Regions from separate parts of the Streptomyces sp. NPDC031225 genome, predicted to be linked through region 3. Evidence: riboswitches for the same ligand, from Rfam matches in the RefSeq annotation. Region 3 holds a riboswitch; each other region holds the start of a gene.
What was found. A riboswitch is a leader RNA that binds a small molecule or an ion and turns the genes downstream of it on or off. The one in region 3 is predicted to bind cyclic di-AMP.
Positions count from the first base shown of each region.

Region 1: it holds a riboswitch for cyclic di-AMP, as region 3 does, so the genes downstream of both, ACZ48Z_RS11355 (M23 family metallopeptidase) here and ACZ48Z_RS25125 (M23 family metallopeptidase) in region 3, are expected to answer to the same signal.
Region 2: it holds a riboswitch for cyclic di-AMP, as region 3 does, so the genes downstream of both, ACZ48Z_RS36460 (M23 family metallopeptidase) here and ACZ48Z_RS25125 (M23 family metallopeptidase) in region 3, are expected to answer to the same signal.

Region 1 covers NZ_JBVIHJ010000005.1:372,722-377,147, forward strand. Annotated here, with positions in the region: gene ACZ48Z_RS11350 (exo-rhamnogalacturonan lyase family protein) at 1-795, opposite strand, end outside; gene ACZ48Z_RS11355 (M23 family metallopeptidase) at 998-1,930, opposite strand; cyclic di-AMP (ydaO/yuaA leader) riboswitch at 1,933-2,097, opposite strand; gene ACZ48Z_RS11360 (alpha-galactosidase) at 2,401-4,426, opposite strand, start outside.
Region 2 covers NZ_JBVIHJ010000028.1:21,794-26,219, forward strand. Annotated here, with positions in the region: gene ACZ48Z_RS36455 (aldo/keto reductase) at 1-113, opposite strand, end outside; gene ACZ48Z_RS36460 (M23 family metallopeptidase) at 178-1,209, opposite strand; cyclic di-AMP (ydaO/yuaA leader) riboswitch at 1,221-1,377, opposite strand; tRNA gene ACZ48Z_RS36465 (tRNA-Met) at 1,715-1,788, opposite strand; gene ACZ48Z_RS36470 (alginate lyase family protein) at 1,843-3,066, opposite strand; gene ACZ48Z_RS36475 (hypothetical protein) at 3,174-3,425, shown strand; gene ACZ48Z_RS36480 (class II glutamine amidotransferase) at 3,439-4,188, shown strand; gene ACZ48Z_RS36485 (sensor histidine kinase) at 4,293-4,426, shown strand, end outside.
Region 3 covers NZ_JBVIHJ010000015.1:91,166-95,591, reverse strand. Annotated here, with positions in the region: gene ACZ48Z_RS25135 (HPr family phosphocarrier protein) at 30-311, shown strand; gene ACZ48Z_RS25130 (GntR family transcriptional regulator) at 449-1,144, opposite strand; gene ACZ48Z_RS25125 (M23 family metallopeptidase) at 1,333-2,085, opposite strand; cyclic di-AMP (ydaO/yuaA leader) riboswitch at 2,099-2,265, opposite strand; gene ACZ48Z_RS25120 (M16 family metallopeptidase) at 2,469-3,857, opposite strand; gene ACZ48Z_RS25115 (M16 family metallopeptidase) at 3,854-4,426, opposite strand, start outside.

The sequences.
Region 1 (4,426 bases), on a different contig from region 3:
GCGGACACCGAGCCCGCGCAGGAAGTCCCCCTGGTCGGACCCGGGCCGCTGCTCGCCGTCCCAGACGAAGGTGTGCACCAGGCGGAAGGATTCCGCGCCGGCGGAGAACGCGAACCGCAGCACGAAGGGCAGCCAGGCCCGGCCGCCGTGCCGGTGCCGGCCCTCGACCCGGATCACGGCACGGACGGGCCCCTCCTGCTCGACTGCGATCTTCTCGATCCGGCCCGCGAAACCGTCGAGGTCCGTGCCCTCACGCACGGACTTCTGCCGCAGGGCGACCAGCCGCCCGTCCCTGGCGATCTCGGTCGTACCGCGCCTGATGCTGCGCACGACGGTGTCGGAGCCCTTGGTCTCGAAGACGGCGGTGATCACGCCGGTCGACACCTCGATACGGCCGCCTCTCCGGCCCACCTCGACGCGGTGCCCGGGGGCGGCCGGGCTGCCCGCGCTCAGTACGTAACGGTCGGCCTTCGGCGCGTCGGGCGCTATCGCGTGCGCGGTCCACTTCACCGAACCGTCTGGCCAGTAGCCGGTGACCCAGCTCTGGACCGGGACCTCGTCGCCGCCGGAGGTCGCGAGCCGGAACGGCTGCTCCGGGCGGTGGGTGCCACGCGCCCAGGGCACGCCCCAGGTGGCACCGGCGTGGACGTCGGGGGCCGAACCCTCCAGCCAGTGGAGTTCGGTGGCGTCGCCGTCCGCCGCTGTGGCGGCGTGGGACACGGCCCAGGAGAACTGGGTGAGGGCTGCCGCAGCTGCGGCGCCCTTGAACACGGTGCGTCGGTCGACGCCGGACACTGTGACCTCCGAAGGCCTTAGAAAGCGCTTGCACAGCTACGGAGTTCACTCTGTCCCCACCCTCCCTCACCTGTCGACGCTCCGAGCACGTCTGCCACACGACCGCAATGAAGTGATCATGAACGCGCAAGGACACTCAGCAGGGAACACCGAAGGCCGGACCCGGGGATCGGGGTCCGGCCTTCGGTGGCACAGGGGGGCGTCAGCCGACGGCGACGCCCTTCGAGCGGAGGTAGGAGACCGGGTCCACGTCCGAGCCGTAGTCCGGCGTGGTGCGGATCTCGAAGTGCAGGTGCGGGCCGGTGACGTTGCCGGTCGCGCCGGAGAGGCCGATCTGCTGACCCTCGGTCACGGTCTGGCCGGCCGAGACGGAGAGCTGGGACAGGTGGGCGTACTGGGCGTAGTAACCGTCGTTCAGCTTGATGACGACCTGGTTGCCGTAGGCGCCGCCCCAGCCGGCGGAGACGACCGTGCCCGCGGCCACGGCCTTCAGCGAGGTTCCGGTCGGGACGACGAAGTCGACGCCGGTGTGGTAACCGCTGGACCACATGGCGCCCGCCACGCGGTAACCGGTACCGATGGTGGCACCCGTCACCGGCAGGGTGTAGCCGCTGGAGCCGGTGGTGTCGGAGCTCTGGGTGGCGGCCGTCGCGTTCGACGACTTCGACGCGGACTTCTCGGCCTTCGAGGAGGCCGAGGAAGAGGAGGCGGAGGAGCCGGTCTTCGCCGTGCTCGTCACGCTCCTCTTGCCGATCGAGAGCTTGAGACCGGGGTGGATGAGCGAGGGGTCGTCGCCGACCGCCTGGCGGTTGTCGGCGTATAGCTTCTTCCAGCCGCCGGTGACGTTCTGCTCGTCGGCGATCTTCGAGAGATAGTCACCGGTCCGCACCGAATAGGTGCGCACGGTCGCGGCCTTCTTCTTCGCGGCCGCCTTTTCGGCGGTCTTCTCAACGGCCTTCTGCGTCACCGGAAGCGACTGAACGGCCTTTTCCGACACCGACTGCGAGGTGGCGGCGTGGGCACCGGTGGCCCCCATGAGCGGGAGGGCGAGTGCGGCACCCCCGGTTCCGGCGACGGCTATCGAGCGGGTGAAGCGCTGGGGCTTCGGACGGCGGTGCTTACCCTTCGCGGGCATGGTGAATTCCTCTCCGGCGCCTGCGAGGTGAGCTGTCGGGTGCGGACTGGAGATGTCCGGCCGCGCCGAGGCGCGACTTGACCCCAAGCCTGTTCCGGAGACCGGAACAGGCGGTACTGCCTGTGGGTCCCCCGCTCCTGCCGTGTACGGGTGAGTGTGTGCGGAATCCGTTCGGCGGCAGGATTAGGCGTCCGACCGGATCGGAGGTGAACGTAAGCGAGCAGGACGCAAAGGGACAAGTGAGTGGTTCCCTGTGAATGCGTTTCTGTTGATCGCTTACGGGAATAAGCAGTCACCCTGCGTGAATCGGAAGCCCGATACCCGGCCCGAATCCCCTTGAAAACCATAAGAATTACGTGAACATGACGAGCGACACACCGTCACGGATATGACGCTCCTCACGTCATGAATTCACAGGAACTCACACCCCGGAAGGAGTTGGAAGGAATCCATCAATTCGGACAGAAGCCCTAGATGCGGCGGAGTCGGATAACCGTCGCATCGAGGTCACCACGCAAACCGGTGGAAAGTCCGTGATGCAGCAATACGGCCCCTCGGTGCACTTCGCCCGTTTCAGGGCATTCATACGATGCCGCCGGGTCGAGTCCGCGCAGCCGCAACGCCGGTACGGGCTCGCCGTACTGCTGCGCCTGGAGCCAGGCGAGGACGACGGCCTCGTCCCCGAGGACGTACTGCACGGCACTCGCTCCGCCCCGCGGAGGCCGCAGCCGGTAGAGGTCGCCGCGCTGCACCACGGGCCGGATCTCCTTGTAGAGATCCACCCACCGCCGGGCCTCGGCGAGCTCCTCCTCGGTCCACTCCTCAAGGTCTCCGCCGACGCCGAGCACCCCGGCCATCGCGCTCACGAACCGGAACCGAAGAGAGCTCACCCGGCCGTTGAGCTGGGTGTTGGGGCTGTCCGTGACCCAGGCGGCCATCACCCGCGCGGGGTGGATCTGACTGAACCCGTGCTGGATGACGAGCCGGTCGAGCGGGTCGGTGTTGTCGGAGGTCCACACCTGGTCGGTGCGGCTCAGCACCCCGAGGTCGATCCGGCCGCCGCCACCCGAGCAGGACTCGAAGGCAACCCCGGGGTGAGCCTCCCGCAGCCGGTCCAACAGTGCGTAGAAGCCGCGCACATGGTCGACCCACAGACGCTGCGGGTACGGGTCGCCCGGCCAGCCCGCGTCGGTGAAGCAGCGGTTGAAGTCCCACTTCACATAGTCGACCGGGGCCGAGGAGAGCAGTGTGTCCAGCTGCTCCCACAGGTACTCCTGGACGTCCTCACGCGCGAGGTTCAGTACGAGCTGATTACGGAACTCCGTCTGCTTTCGCCCCGTCTGGTACTGCACCCAGTCCGGATGGGCGCGGTACAGCTCGCTGTCCGGGTTGACCATCTCCGGCTCGACCCAGATGCCGAACTGCATGCCGAGCGCCCGCACGTAGTCGCCGAGCGGCTTGAGGCCGGCGGGGAAGCGGTCGGGGTTGGGCGCCCAGTCGCCGAGCCCGGCCCGGTCACTGGTGCGGGCGCCGAACCAGCCGTCGTCGACCACGAACAGCTCGACGCCGATCGCCGCGGCCCGCCTGGCGAGGGTGCCCTGCTGCTCCTCGGAGATGTCGAAGTTCGTGGCCTCCCACGAGTTGAACAGGACCGGCCGGTCCTGGTCCGCGTCCGGGATGACGTACGCCCGCTGGTAGGCGTGCCAGGCCCGGCTCGCGCCGCCGAAGCCGCCGTCGCTCCAGAGGCCGGCGAAGACGGGGGTGGTGAAGGACTCCCCGGCCGCCAGGCTCAGCAGTCCCGAGTCGTCGTAGCCGGCGCCGCCGGTGATCTGCACGCGCGTGTCGGCGAGTTGGGCCACCGCGATACGCCAGGACCCGGACCAGCCGAGGGCACAGCCGTAGACCTCTCCGCGTTCCTCGGTCGCGTCGGTGTCGAGGGCGACCCACGGCAGGTGCTGGTGCCCGGTGTGGCCGCGGCGGCTGCCGATGACCTTCTCGCCGTAGGTGAGGGGGGTCTGGGTGAGCTGGGACTCGGCGGCCCAGCGGCCGTGCAGCTGGGAGAGCCGCCAGCCGTCCTCGCGGTCGGGCAGGGTCCAGGTGGCGGAGTCGGCGCGCAGCAGCTCGACCGGTGCCGGGCCCTGGTTGACCAGGGTCACCCAGCGCTCCAGGACGTCGTGGCGCATCCGGTAGTGCAGGGTCACGGTCAGCCCGGCGTCCCGGAACCGCAGCCGCAGTTCGTCGCCCTCTGTGTCGTACGCCTCGAAGCTCCACTCGGTGCCGCGCCGCTCGTCCGTGCGCACGGACAGGGCGGGGCGGGTGAAACGGGGGCCGCCTTCGACCGGGTACTCCTCGCGTCCGTCCAGCGGCGACTCGAAGGGCCAGTACTCCGGCAGGGGCCGAACGGCGAGGGCCTCGGCGTCGGCGAGCGCGATCCTCGGACCCCAGTGCAGGTGCAGCAGCTCGTCCTCGGCGGTGAGGTGCAGGGCGTAACTGCTG
Region 2 (4,426 bases), on a different contig from region 3:
TCGAGGACGGCGAAGGACGCGGCCTCGTCGGCGGTCCAGCCGAACACGTTGCCGCCGAGGGAGAGCGGGAAGACCTCGAGGTCGGAGGAGCCGAGCTTGCGAAGAGAAGTCATGTCCCTCATCAACGCAAGCACCGGACCCTGTTCTTCCGCTACGGCCGCAAAATCGCCGTAAACCTCAGGGGTTGAGCCCCTTGCTCCGCAGCCACGACATCGGGTCGATCCCGGTGGCCGCACCGCCGGGGTGGACCTCCAGGTGCAGGTGCGCGCCGGTCACGTTGCCGGTGGCGCCCACGCGGCCGATGACGTCACCGGTGCCGACCTTCTGGCCGACGCTGACGCTGATCGAGGACTGGTGGCAGAACCAGAGCTCGGTGCCGTCGTCGAGGGTGAGGATCGTGCGGTAGCCGTAGGAGCCGGCCCAGCCGGCCTCCGTGACGGTGCCGCTGTGGATCGCCTTGATCAGCGTGCCCGTGGGCGCGGCGAAGTCGAGGCCCGTGTGGTAACCGGAGGACCACAGGGAACCGGCCTGACCGAAGGTCCCGGTAATGGTGTACGAGGAGGTCGGCAGCGTGAACTGCTTGGCGAGCTCGGCCAGACGCGCGGTCTCGGCCTTCTTCGCGGCCTCTTCCTCCGCCTTCTTCTTGGCGGCGGTGGCCTTCGCCTGGGCCTCCTTCTCCGCCTTGGCGGCGACCGCGTCCGCTTCCTTCTGGGCGGCGTCCGCGACGGCCTTGGCGGCCTTGACGTCGATCTGGTCCTGCTGCGTCTCGGCCTGGGCCAGGATGCGCGAGCGCAGCACCTCACCGGCGTCCGAGGTCGAGGTGCCCTTGGTGGTCGCCACGGAGGCGGTGACGACACTGCTGAAGGCGCTCGTGTCGTCCGCGGAGGAGCCGGAGCCGTCCGAGATGAGCGAGCCCACGGAGGGCAGGTCGGGCATGGAGATGGAGACCGGCGGCTTGCCGGTGTTGGCGCTGGCCATTCCGCCGGCGCTGACGGCGGCTATGACGCCGACGCCCAGAACCGTGGAGCTGCGGGCGAACCCGCCGCCGCGCTGCTTGGCGACGCGATGCCGGCCGCGTACCGGAGCGAGGGACTCCGCGGTCGGGTTCCACTCACCGAGCAGCGCCTCGTCGTCGGCACGGTAGCCGCCGTATACGAGGGTGTCGCTCGGGACGTAAGGCGCCTCGGGGGCAGGCGGGTTGGACGCCACGTGGGCGTGCTCCTTTCCTTCCTTCTCGCCTACCGGGTTAGCTGACGGGTTCGGAGCAGGAAGGTCTCCTACGCGCGTAAACCGCCGTGCTGCCACGGCGAAATACGAGCGATTCACCCCAAGTTGGTGGTTCCCCGGTTTCCTAGCGGAATTCGGCGCGTGAGCACGGAGCCGTCTCTTGTGACGGCTGGGACGACCGCGCTGCGTTATCGAACGTTAATAGACCCGGGGGCCCGATTCCAAGCCGTTCCCCTTGATCATTAACGAAATCCCGCAGGACTTACGGCCCATGACCGGCGAAAAACGGGCGAGTTGACCTCGCCTCAGACAACTCACAGGTAGTGACGGCATGTCAGTTCGGCGCGGAGGGCGCTCGACTGCTCACAACGAGTTACACCACGTCAGTCGCACGGGCCGCTGCACAGGCACTCGGCGAGACGGGGTGGGCCGGGAAAACACTCAGGGCCGGATTCCAGTGAACTGGAATCCGGCCCTGAGTCTTCAGTAGCGGGGACAGGATTTGAACCTGCGACCTCTGGGTTATGAGCCCAGCGAGCTACCGAGCTGCTCCACCCCGCGCCGTTGTGTTCACTACTGTACGCCATCCGCGGGGTGCTTCGCGCCAGAGGTGTCTCAGCGGCCGGGGTTCCCGGCGTGGGTGAGGGTCTCCCAGGAGACGAAGAGAGCGTCGGTGCCGGCGGGCCGGGTCTTCACCGCGAGCCTGTGCGCGGCCGGGACGGGGACGCCGAGCCGGTTCTCCAGGTGGTTGAGGGCGACCTCCAGGTCCGGGCCCATGGTCCGGTCCACCTTCCCGCCGCACAGCCAGGCGGGCGCGGCCTCGCCGGCCTGGTAGCGGGCGTGGAGGGCGAGCGCGGCCCTGAGCCGGTCCTCGACCTCGCCGTACAGGTCGACGCCCTGGTGCCAGGCGGTCTCGGCGACGTGCGCGGTGGCGGCGAGGGAGTACCCGACGTGCTTGAAGTTGCGGCAGGTCTCCTGCGAGATCCCGTCCTTGAAGGTCGTCTGCTTGAACCAGTAAGCGGTCAGCTTCTGCGGGGTGTTGACGGTGGAACCCCGCGGGGTGAGCGGGACCTTGCCGTCCTTCTCCAGATAGAAGTACGCCGGTACGCGCTCGCGGAACCGCTCCAGGGCGTGGTCGAAGGCCTTGTGGTCGTTCAGGAAGACGGCCATGCCGATGGCGGCGTCGGTCATCACCAGGTCCCAGTTGCCGTTGTAGTCGGGGACCTTCTGGGTGACGGTCGGCAGGTAGGCGGTCCGCAGCATGTGCTCGAACCGCCGGACGCGGTCGGCGGGCCACCCCGCCCTGTCGGCGTACCGGATGATCTCGGCGGCCCGGGCCCAGGTGGAGCCGGCCCAGCCGGTCTGCAGCCCGGAGTCCTCCTCCGTGTGCCGCCTCATCGTCGCCGACCAGGCGTCCATGATCTCCCTGGCCTTCACGGCGTGCTGCTGCTTGCCGGTGACGCTGAACAGCAGGGCCTGCGTGTAGGCGGCGATGGCGTCCTGCCGCTCCTCCACGCACCCGTGCGCGGGCCGGTCGGCGTGGTCACCGCCGGGGCAGTCCACACTCGCGTACGGCTCGGGCCGGTACTTGTACGACCCGTACTTGCTGTCCCGCATGGCCAGATACGCCGACAGCCACGGCTGCTTCCCCGCCGTGACCCTCTCCCGTACGGCGTCCAGCTGCGCCTCGCTGACGAGCACACCGGGGTGGGTGAAGCCCGCGTCCGGGGGCAGGGCGCGGGCCATCGTGCGGGTGTGGGTGCCGGCGGTGCCGCAGGAGACGAGCAGGGCGGCGAGCAGGGGCGCGAGCAGCAGGGCGGGGGCGCGTCGTGGGGCCATGGGGCCAGGGTCGGACGCCGGGGGGTGCGACGCAGGTCCGGTTGGGCCGAACGGCCGGGTGGACCGGGCGTACCGTGGCGCCCCTCACGGGAAACGAGGAGGAGCCCATGACCGCAGCCGAGGAGCACCCGACGGAGATCGGCAAGCGGGACATCCCGCTCTCCGGCGGCCGGACGCTCCGGGTGACCGAGTTCGCCAACGGCAGCGTCCGGCTCGCCGTGCACGCCGGGTCCCCCTATGTGGTGACGGTCCTGGAGCAGATCGACGACGGGGTCATGCTGAAGCTCTCTCCGGGGCGCGAGGGCTCGAACGCCCACCGGAACTGGGTCCGCGACCACGGTGGGGACAGCCCGTCTTAGTACCGTCGCGCCCATGTGCCGCCTCCTCGGTGTGGTCACCCGCGCCCCGCTCCCCCTCAGCACCGCCCTGGGCGACCTCGCCGCCCCCTTCACGGAGTTGAGCCGGGAGCACGGTGACGGGTGGGGGGTCGCGACCCTGCCGGGCCAGGACGGCGCCGGACCGCGGGTCGTCAAGGGGACCGGGCGGGCCGTCGGCGACGAGCTGTGGGACCGGGCCCTGGCCGGGACGCCCACCGACGCCGCCGTACTGCACCTGCGGATGGCGAGCCCCGGACTGCCCGTCGTGCCGGGCAACACCCACCCGTTCACCGCCGACGGCCTCGCCTTCGCGCACAACGGCTTCTTCTCCCCGTACGACGCGCTCGACGGGCTCATCGACCCCGCACTGCTCGCGGGAGCGGCCGGGAGCACCGACTCCGAGCGGTTCTTCCTGCGCGTGCTGACCCTGTTGCGGGCGAGGGGCCCGGTCGACGCCCTCGCCCGGGCCGCCGACGACATACGGTCCCGCGCGGCCTTCGCGAGCCTCAACTGCCTGCTGCTGACCGGGGATGCGCTGTACGCGTACGCCGACGAGGACCCGGAGTCCGAGGTCAGCCTGCGGCGCGGCCCCGACTTCTTCCGGTTGCGGTACCGGGCCGACGGCGAGCGCGTGATCGTGGCGTCGAGCGGGGTGCCGCAGCCGGACGGGGCGTGGCGGGTGCTGCCGTACCGGCGGGTGCTGGAGGTCCGGCGCGCCGACCTGCGCGTACGCGTGCACGCGTGACCGACGGGCCGCACCGACGCGACGGCCTGCATGCACGCGGGACCGGCAGATGGTGTAGCGGGCTACACCGTGCGACCGGGAGCGGATCATCTAGCGTGAGTCGCATGTGGAGGACAGTGCAGCGTGCGGGGATGGCGACCGTGCATCTCGTCGTCGCCGCGGCGATGTGCTTCGGCATCTACATCTTCATCACCGTGCTGCTCATCGCCGGCATCGGCACGGTCGCGGTCGTCGGCTG
Region 3 (4,426 bases):
CAACCCTGAACACCGAAGGGCAGCATCACATGGCTGAGCGCCGCGTCAACGTCGGCTGGGCCGAGGGTCTCCACGCCCGCCCCGCTTCCATCTTCGTCCGGGCCACCACGGCCGCAGGTATCCCGGTGACGATCGCCAAGACCGACGGCAACCCCGTCAACGCGGCGTCCATGCTGGCCGTGCTCGGGCTGGGCGCCCAGGGTGGCGAGGAGATCGTCCTCGCCTCCGACGCCGAGGGTGCGGACGCGGCCCTCGACAGGCTCGCGAAACTGGTCGCCGAGGGGCTCGAGGAGCTTCCCGAGACCGTCTGAGCCCTTTCGGGCACAGCGTCGTAAAACACCGCCGAAGGGCTCGTCCGAATTATCGGGCGGGCCCTTCGCATTTCCCTTTTACGGGCAGCGGAAATAGCCCCCCGCGAATTACCCACTCTTTGTATACGGCGCCCGTGTTAATGCCGCAGACCCGTCACGTTTACAGGATGTTGCGAGGTCCTCACACGGTCCGGGCGATCGGCGCCGGAGCCGAACCGCAGACGGTGCACCGCGCCCGAACGCTCGGCGTGCAGGGCGGTGATCGCCCGCGCCCGCTCACCGTCCCCGCGCGCCACCGCGTCCACGATCGCGCCGTGCTCCGCCCAGGACTCCACCGGGTTGGCGGGCGCGTCCACCACGTACATCCAGGCGATCTTGTGCCGCAGCTGGGTCAGCATCGAGGTCATGGCAGGGCTTCCGGCGGCCTGGGCGAGCGTCTCGTGGAACCAGCCCCCCAGGGAGCGCAGATCCTCACTGTTGCCCCGCCTGGCCCGCTCCTGGCCCAGCCGGACCAGGCCGCGCAGCACCTTCAGATGGGCCTCGGTGCGCCGCTGGGCGGCCCTGGAGGCGCTGAGCGGCTCCAGCAGCATGCACATCTCCAAGAGGTCGGCGCCCTCCTGGTCGGTCGGTTCGGCCACGCACGCGCCCGCGTGGCGGCGCGTCACCACGAAGCCCTCGGCCTCCAGCGTGCGCAGGGCCTCGCGGACGGGGACGCGGGAGACGCCGTAGCGGCGGGCGAGCAGTTCCTCGGTGAGCCGGCTGCCGCGCTCGTAGACACCGGCGACGATGTCGTCGCGGATAGCCGTGCATACCGAGTGCGCCGGAATACGCATGTCCGACCTCCGTCTTAATCCCCGTGAAACGTCGCCGATTGACGTGTGTTCAGTGACTCTATTGCAATGAGCGCGAATTTCCGACGGCGGACCGGAATCCAGGGATATTTTTTGGACAGCAGGGCACTCTAAACGCGGAAACCCCGGCTCGGAGGAGCCGGGGCCGAAGAAGATCTCGCGGTACGTCGTCAGACACTCACGCCGTGCGAGCGCAGATAGCCGACGGGGTCGATGTCCGAGCCGTACTCGGCGCTGGTGCGGGCCTCGAAGTGCAGGTGCGGCCCGGTGACGTTCCCGGTCGCGCCGGACAGGCCGATCTGCTGGCCGGGGGTGACCGACTGGCCGACCGAGACGCCGATGGACGACAGGTGGCCGTACTGGGTGTACGTGCCGTCGGCCATCCTGATCACGATCTCGTTGCCGTACGACCCGCCCCAGCCTGCCTCCACGACCGTGCCGCGGCCGACCGCGTGGACGGAGGTGCCGCTCGCGGCGTGGAAGTCGACACCGGTGTGGCTGCCGGAGGACCACAGGGAGCCGCCGGTCTTGTAGCCGGTGGAGACGTAGGAGCCGGAGATCGGGGTGACGAACCTGTTGAGGCGCTCGCGCTCGGCCGCGCGGGCGGCGCGCTCCTTGGCCTCGCGTGCCTCCTTGGCCCGCGCCTCGGCCTTCCTCTTGGCCTCGGCCTCCGCCTTCTTCTGCTCGGCGGCCCGCTGCTGGGCGGCGGCCTGGGCGTCGAGCTGATCGGCGAGGGAGTCGCCGACACTGACGACGGGCATGAGCCCGGTCTGTTCGACGGAGTTCCCGGCGGCGAGCGCCGGAGTGGCGATGGTGCCGATGACGCCGGTGGTGGCGAGGGCCGCGACGCCCGCCGCACGGGCGGTGGTGCGCTTCATCCGGCTGGGACGACGGTGCTTCCCGGCGGCGCAGGTGAACGCCATGTAGTGGCTGGTCCTTTCCTTCCTTCTCGCCTACCGGGTTAGCTGACGGGTTCGGAGCAGGAAGGTCTCCTACGGACCCCCTCGCTGTTCGCGCGGGCGTCCGATTCACCCCAGGGACAACGCATGTGGGTCCCCGGCTCCCCTGGCTCGCGCCATGCGGGGACTCGGCGATGACTGTCCGGTGCCACGGACGCGGCGCACTGCCTGACGAACAGCCGGGATGACGCTAAGCGGGCCGACTTTCAATCCCCAAACCGATCACGGTTTTTGTAGCGCATCCCACACAGCAGACAGGCAACCTCCTGCCCAATTCGGACATCTAAGGGCCCTGGTGACACTTCCGTCACCAGGGCCCCTTTGTGGCGCCTGCTCTGCCGGCCCCTCTACTCGGCGGACACGACCTTGACCTCGCCGATGCCGAGGGCCTCGACGGGCTCCTTGATGGCGGCGGCGTCGCCGACCAGGATCGTCACCAGACGGTCCACCGGGAAGGCGTTCACCACGGCCGCGGTGGCCTCGACGGTGCCGGTCGCGGCGAGCTGCCGGTACAGGGTCGCCTGGAAGTCGTCCGGCAGGTGCTGCTCGACCTGATCGGCCAGGGTGCCCGCCACGGCCGCCGCCGTCTCGAACTTGAGCGGTGCCACGCCGACGAGGTTCTGTACGGCGACATCGCGCTCGGCATCGGTGAGACCGCCCTCGGCGAGGGTGCGCAACACCTTCCACAGGTCCTCCAGAGCGGGACCGGTGTTCGGGGTGTCGACCGAGCCGCTGATGGCGAGCATCGCGGCGCCCGAGCCGTCCGGGGCGGACCTGAGGACCTGCCCGAACGACCGCACGCCGTAGGTGTAGCCCTTCTCCTCGCGCAGGACACGGTCCAGCCGGGAGGTGAGGGTGCCGCCGAGGCAGTACGTGCCGAGCACCTGCGCGGGCCACACGCGCGCGTGCCGGTCGGCGCCGATACGGCCGATCAGCAGCTGCGTCTGGACGGCGCCGGGGCGGTCCACGATGACGACCCGGCCGGTGTCGTCGGCGGTCACCGGCGGCACGGGCCGCGGCTCGGCCGTGGAGCCTGTCCAGGAGCCGAGGGTGTCGCCGAGCAGCTCGTCCAGGTCGATGCCGGTGAGGTCGCCGACGACCACGGCGGTCGCGGTGGCAGGCCGCACATGCTTCTCGTAGAAGCCGCGCACCGCCGCGGAGTCGATGCTCTCGACCGTCTCCTCGGTGCCCTGACGCGGGCGGGACATGCGCGAGTCCGCCGGGAACAGCTCCCGGGAGAGCTCCTTGGCGGCACGGCGGGACGGGTTGGCGAGCTCGTGCGGGATCTCGTCCAGGCGGTTGTTGACGAGCCGCTCGATCTCGCTGTCCGCGAAGGCGGGCGCCCTGAGGGCGTCGGCCAGCAGACCGAGCGCCTTGGCGAGGCGGGAGGCCGGCACTTCGAGACTCAGCCGGACGCCCGGGTGGTCGGCGTGCGCGTCGAGGGTGGCGCCGCAGCGCTCCAGTTCGGCGGCGAACTCCTCGGCGGAGTGCTTGTCGGTGCCCTCCGAGAAGGCACGCGCCATGATCGTGCCGACCCCGTCGAGGCCGGCCGGTTCGGCCTCCAGAGGAGCGTCCAGAAGGACCTCGACGGCGACGACCTGCTGGCCGGGGCGGTGGCAGCGCAGGACGGTGAGACCGTTGTCGAGCGTCCCGCGCTCAGGAGCGGGGAAGGCCCAGACCTTGGGCTCACCCGCCTGCGGCTGAGGGTGGAATTCCATCGCGGCGAGCTCGGTCACTTGGCCGCCTCCTCGTTCTCGTCCTGGTCGGCGGGGGCTTCGGCGACGGTCGGCTCGTAGACGAGCACCGCGCGGTTGTCGGGGCGCAGCTTGGCCTTGGCGACCTTCTGGACGTCCTCGGCGCTCACTTCCAGGACGCGCTGCACGGCGGTGAGGGCGAGCTGCGGGTCGCCGAACAGGACGGCGTAGCGGCACAGTTCGTCGGCGCGGCCCGCCACGGTACCGAGCCGGTCCAGCCACTCGCGCTCCAACTGGGCCTGCGCGCGCTCCATCTCCTCGTCGGTCGGGCCCTCCTCGGCGAACCGGGCGAGTTCCTCGTCGATGGCGGCCTCGATGACCGGCACCTCGACGTCACCGGAGGTCTTCACGTCGAGCCAGCCAAGGGAGGGCGCACCCGCCAGGCGCAGCAGTCCGAAGCCCGCAGCGACGGCCGTACGGTCGCGTCGTACGAGCCGGTTGTAGAGGCGGGACGACTCACCGCCGCCGAGGACGGTCAGCGCCAGGTCCGCCGCGTCGGCCTCGCGGGTGCCGTCGTGCGGCAGCCGGTAGGCGGCCATCAACGCGCGCGC